DNA from 2 places in the Paraglaciecola sp. 25GB23A genome. Region 2 is predicted to be linked to the other one. Evidence: predicted binding sites of a transcription regulator. Region 2 holds the regulator's gene; the other holds the start of a gene.
The links. The regulator LexA, encoded in region 2, represses DNA repair genes until DNA is damaged. The targets are predictions, from matches to a motif close to TACTGTATNNNNATACAGTA.
Positions count from the first base shown of each region.

Region 1: the regulator LexA is predicted to act here: its motif matches at 1,933-1,952, upstream of dinB (DNA polymerase IV).

Region 1 covers NZ_JBDYKM010000005.1:160,906-164,110, forward strand. Annotated here, with positions in the region: gene ABKW31_RS11095 (MFS transporter) at 1-777, opposite strand, end outside; gene dinB (DNA polymerase IV) at 853-1,923, opposite strand; gene nqrM ((Na+)-NQR maturation NqrM) at 2,034-2,267, opposite strand; gene ABKW31_RS11110 (FAD:protein FMN transferase) at 2,280-3,205, opposite strand, start outside.
Region 2 covers NZ_JBDYKM010000015.1:64,049-67,253, forward strand. Annotated here, with positions in the region: gene coxB (cytochrome c oxidase subunit II) at 1-970, opposite strand, end outside; gene lexA (transcriptional repressor LexA) at 1,352-1,975, opposite strand; gene ABKW31_RS16685 (sialate O-acetylesterase) at 2,228-3,205, shown strand, end outside.

The DNA.
Region 1 (3,205 bases), on a different contig from region 2:
AAAAAACATGGCAAACACATGACTTTGAATAACCCATTTAGTATGTAAAAGACTATGGTGTTCGATTACATGCATATGCACAGGAGTGGCAGTCATAATAAAACTCATTAAAGCATAACCTACCACTGAGGACGAGACTGCGAGAATAAAGATAGGTTGTTGGGCAATCAGTTTAAGTGGCCTTGCTGCAGTTTGACTAGGTAGACTGATCGCATGGGTATTTTTGATTCGACTAAACAGCAAGCTGCATATCAGCAGTAAACCAGCCATTAAATAAAAAGCGCCTACAAACTCCCTTGCAATAAAAGCATTACCAAGGGTAACTAATTCAGGGCCTAAAAATGCAGCAACAAGTCCACCCAATAAGACAGTTGATGCCGCTTTGGGCATTAATTCTGTGCTAACTGACTCCATAGCGGCAAAACGTATTTGTTGGAAACCTGCGCTACATAAACCCAACATGAAAGTACTCATGCACAACAGCAAAAAAGATGCTTGACTAATTGCCCAACTCATCAAAAAACAGATGGTACAAGCCAATAGACTCAGGCTGATAAAAATTGGTTTGCGACCAAACCGCTGCATTAAGCGGGTAATCGGCACCACTCCAGTAGCAACACCAACAATCATTAAAGCAACAGGCAGGGTAGCTAGGCTTGGAACAGGGGCTAATTGAGCACCTAATACCCCGCCAGACAGCACCAACATAGTACCGATACACATGACCAAGGCTTGAATAAAGGTTAGTAACCAGATGTTGGCGGGCATAGTAAACATAGGAGCTTAAGTCAAAATATTAGGGCATAAAGGCGGATAAGTTTACCTAATCTTTGTAAAAGCTCACTCAAATTATCAAATATTTATTAAGTGATTAAAATCAAAGGTCAATTGCTGTACTTGAGTATCCGCTAACAGACCAACGTGTAAGCCAACCAAACGAATACCCCTGCCGTCTTGTCGTGCAAGTGCTTGCTGGAGTAAATCTTCAAAATAATCCTGATTTAACGCATGGCAACGATGCTCAACAGTAGTCTGTTGAAAATCGCTAAATTTGAGCTTAATACCTTGGCTTTGTATCCTAAGATCAGGACTCGACTTAAGCAGACGTTTTTTAAGCTGAGGGTATAGGCTTTGAATCATTATTCTACAGTCATCTTGATTTTGAATATCTTCGGACATAGTGCGCTCTACACCTACTGACTTTCGCTGTCGGTCAATTTGTAGCTCTCTCTCATCTTCACCGTGGCTCCGAGCCCAAATAATGGCCCCAAATTTTCCAAAGCGCTTAAGCAGTTCATCAAAAGGAAAAAGACGCACATCAGCGCAAGTAAATAGACCCATAGCGTTGAGCTTTTCACAGGTTACCTTACCAACACCCGGAATTTTACGCAGCGGCTGCTTGAGAACAAAAGCATCAAGCTTATCGGGCGTGATGACACAAATGCCATTTGGCTTATTTTCATCACTAGCAATTTTTGCCACAAACTTGCAAGGAGCAACACCAGCCGAAGCCGTCAGTTGCGTTTCGTTAAAAATAGCTTGGCGGATATCGTTAGCGATAAGGGTCGCGCTACCACCAAATAAGTCACTATCACTTACGTCAAGATAGGCTTCATCTAAAGATAGGGGTTCAATTTTATCAGTATAGCGACTAAAAATTTCACGTATTTGCTGTGAAATTTGGCTGTATATTTCCATACGACCCGGCGCCAAGACTAAATCTGGGCAGAGTTTAAAAGCATGAGCAGTGGCCATGGCTGAACGCACACCAAACTTTCGAGCGATATAGTTGCAGGTAGAAATGACACCGCGTCGATCGCTACTGCCCCCTATCGCTAAAGGGACATTTTGTAAGTGGGGATTGTCGCGCATTTCAACAGCCGCATAGAAACAATCCATATCAATATGTATGATTTTTTTCATGGCCAACAACACTGTATGTTATTACAGTATTTTGCAATAAATACAAAAGAAGTCAATAAGAAAGGCCGGAGTAACCGGCCTTTCTTATTAATAACGGCGTTGTTATGCCACTATAAAATTTGATTCTTTTTCCATTCACTTAATTTTTCTTGACGATGTTCTTCGCGCTCCAAACGCGCTTTCTTGCGGTCACAAGGCTCTGGGCAATCACATGCTTTTGCAATGCCCAAGGCACCTAGACCACCGCAACTGCCGCTTATGGTTTTTTTCTGAACCCAATAACCAACGGACATCGCGGCCACAACCACAACAAAAAATACGAAAGCTAAAATAAAAGTACTCATAAAATATCCTGGTTAATATACCGTGACTATTTGATCAAACATCGGACTAGTATACTCTTTAAACTCATTACCTTCTTTAGTAATCAGTAAAACAGCAAGTTGATTTTCTATCGCCAGTGACAAGGCTTTATCTTTACCCATAATGCTCAAAGCAGTCGCTAGTCCGTCGGCCGTCATACAAGATGCAGATACCACCGTAACCGACACTAAATTATGGGTAATCGGGGAGCCTGTCAATGGATCGATTAGATGTGAATAGCGGACACCATCCTCTTCAAAATAATTACGATAGTCGCCTGACGTGGCGATACCATTATTGCCAACACTAATAATACGCTCCACAGCACGTTCTTGGGTAACAGGTTTCTCGATAGCTATCCGCCATTCAGCACCACTTAACTTTTTACCAGATAAACGCATTTCCCCGCCAATTTCCACTAAATAGTTAGTGATCTGTTGTTCTTCAAGTACTTGCGCAACACGGTCAACACCATAACCTTTAGCGATAGTAGACAAATCAACGTATAGGCGAGGATCGGCTTTGCTGGCAGAATTTTTGTCTAATATGAGTTTATCTAAACCAATATGAGTGCTTAGCTCAGCGACTACATCTTTGCTTGGAGCTTTTTCAGGACGCGCTTGCGGTCCAAAGCCCCATAGGTTAACTAAGGGCCCAATGGTCACATCTAGTAAGCCGCCACTTAGTTTACCTAAACGCTTTGCTTCTCGCATGACGAGTAAGGTTTCTTCAGATAGCGGAAACGGCTCACTACTTTGCCATTGATTAAAACGAGACAGTTCTGAGTCGGGCATATAAGTCGACATCAACTTATTTACATCGAGCAAAACTGCGTATATCTCTTTTTGTAAGATATCTGCTTCAACCCCATCATTTGGCACATACTTAATATTATATATCGTGCCCATAGTGGGCCCGC
Region 2 (3,205 bases):
TGTTGATATGTTGGGGTTGATCTTGGGTCGCTATCACACTGCCTTTAATAGCCGGGAATACCCCCGGTAGACCTTCGCCATTAGGCATATGGCAGGCTGCACAGTTGGCAAGATATACTTTTTCGCCTATTGTCATGGCCTCTTCCAGGCTCATATTCATGGCTAACAGCCTTTGTTCTTCCGCTTTGGCCTCGGCAATAATAGTTTTTTGTTCGCCTATCCAAGCGGCATAATCAGCCTCTTCTTTGGCAATAACTACGATGGGCATAAAACCATGATCCTTGCCGCATAACTCAGCACATTGCCCACGATAGATACCCGGTTCGTTTACTTCCGCCCAAGCATCGTTTATGAAACCAGGATTTGCATCTTGTTTCACAGCAAAGTCTGGTACCCACCAAGAGTGAATCACATCATCTGATGTCACCAAGAAACGTACTTTCTTATTAATTGGAATAACTAGCGGATGGTCTACTTCTAGTAAATAATTTTCGCCCTTTTCAAACTTACCACTGATCTGTTCTGGCTGAGTTGCAAGTCGAGAATAATATTCAACGCCATCATCCATGTATTTGTAATGCCATTTCCATTGGGAACCAGTTACAATAACTGTCAGGTCTGGCTCACTTGCATCTTCCATCGCTATTAGGGTTTTTGCGGCTGGTATCGCCATAAAAATAAGTATGATAAATGGAATAACAGTCCAAGCAATTTCAACTTTAACACTCTCATGAAAATTGGCTGGTTTAACCCCTTTGGATTTACGGTGAAACCACATGGCCCAGAACATCGCCCCGAATACCAAAACTGCAATCACCACACATATTGTAAACATAAGCATATGTAAGTCATACACTTCAGCACTAATGTCAGTTACGCCTCTGGTCATGTTCAGTTGATATTGTTCTATCTTTGCTGTGGACTCTGCGAATGCAGGCAAAGATAGCAAGCTAGCGCTAAGCAAGCCCATTTTGGATAAAGTTCTTTTCACACGACACCCCATTTGCCAAACCTATTGTTTTTATTCCATTTATTGAATAACTCAAAAATCAATTAAGTCTACCACCTTTGAGTATTAACAAGGCAACAAACTGTTACTAAATTGTTAAACGAGTGATAAGAATTACTTATTTTATAAGCAATAGTCTAGCTTTTTTGTTTAAAACTTATTCAACAGTGTGTTTTTTGAACATTATTTTGTTAAAAACTTAGATTTGCAAGAAATACAGGCAATCAGACCAAGCTTACTAACTTGATCTGATTGAAATTAATGAGGAAAAAATTTGAGGGGCCTTGGTTCTATAAAAACCCAAAGAAGGATAAAAATGAGAGTTAATAAGCTGTCTTAAGATTACATCCAATCGGAACTACGGATCACACCCACCGCGATACCCTCAATAGAGAATGCTTGAGTGGCTAAATCGACTTTTATCGACGAAAACGCATCATTCTCAGCGTGTAATAATACCTGCCGTCCTTTTTTCTCTAGTCGTTTAACCGTTACATCATCTTCGACTCGCGCGACTACAACTTGGCCATTATGTACGTCGGTTGTGCGGTGCACTGCCAGTAAATCCCCGTCGAGTATGCCAATATCTTTCATACTCATACCACTGACCCTCAATAAAAAGTCAGCACTGGGTTTAAACAAATGAGGATCAACCTTGTAGTGACCTTCAACATGTTCAGCAGCCAAGATTGGTTCTCCTGCAGCCACACGACCAATCAATGGTAAACCGAGCTCTTCAAGCTGCTCATCCAGTGGAACATTGACCTTAATACCTCGCGAGGTACCAGGCAATATGTCAATAACACCTTTACGCGCGAGGGCTTTTAAGTGTTCTTCAGCGGCATTAGCCGACTTAAAACCTAACTTAAGTGCAATCTCAGCTCGCGTGGGCGGCATGCCGGTTTCCTGCATGGTATCTTTAATTAGTTGTAATACTTCTTCTTGGCGCGATGTTAGTGGACGCATAAACAGCCTGTTTTTCTATACAGTGAACTGTTAGTATATACAGTTAATCTAAGATCTCAAGCGCTGTTTAAAACAGTCGATATGACTCAGTTTAGCTTATGTTGTTTAGTCGATTTAAAGGTATTCTGACAATCCAACCCCACGGTTAAACTGTTATGAAATTTTCCAAGTCACTAACCATTATTCACAGTGGATCAGAGACTCGACTCTGCGATGCTAGACTAGTTAAAATTTTATTTACGGCTGAATAACATGCGCAGATTATTAGTTGTCTTTCTTGCTTGCACAAGTCAATGGGCCTTTGCTGACGTCACCTTACCTAAGTTGATCAGCGATCATATGGTTTTGCAACGCAACACGGTAATACCGCTATGGGGATTTGCCGATGAAGGTGAGTCGATATTAGTAAAACTAGATGGCAATCTCGTAGCAAAAACCCTCATTACACAAGGTAAATGGAAAGTTAACCTTCCATCCAAGGAAGCGAGTGGCCCACATCAACTGGAAATTATCGGCAATAATAAGCTGCAAATAAACGATATATATTTCGGTGATGTATGGGTCGCCTCAGGACAGTCCAATATGGAACTGCCAATGTATCGTGTTGCTGAAGATTATCCACAAGATATTGCTGATGCTGATTATCCCCTTATTCGACAGTTTAAAGTACCGCAAATTTATAATTTTAAAGCTCCCCAAGAAGATTTCGCCGCAGGGTCTTGGAGCAAAACTTCTGCCGATAATATTAGTGGTATGTCAGCCATTGCTCTGTATTTTGCCAAAACCCTATACCAACATAACGGTGTGGCCATAGGTATCTTAAATAATGCCTTAGGTGGGTCTCCTGTCGAAGCATGGATGAGTGAAGACGCCCTACAGACTTTTCCTGAATCACTCGCTGAGGGTAAACGCTTTCGCAATGATGAACTCATTGCTGCTATCACGGCCGCCGACCAAGCAAAAGACGAGCAATGGTATACTCAACTTAATCAACAAGACCTTGGCTTAGTTGGTCCCCTTCCTTGGTTCAGCCCTGAACTTGACGATAGTCACTGGGATGATTTCACCTTGCCAGGCGTAAAAAAGGTGACTGGTGGAGAGTCAACGAGTGGCTCATGGTGGTTGCGTAAAATCATCAATCTAGATGCTGAACAGGTCGCTAATGCAACTGTCTTACGCTTGGGCCGTATTGTTGATGCCGATGAAGCGTATATCAATGGTGTGCAAGTA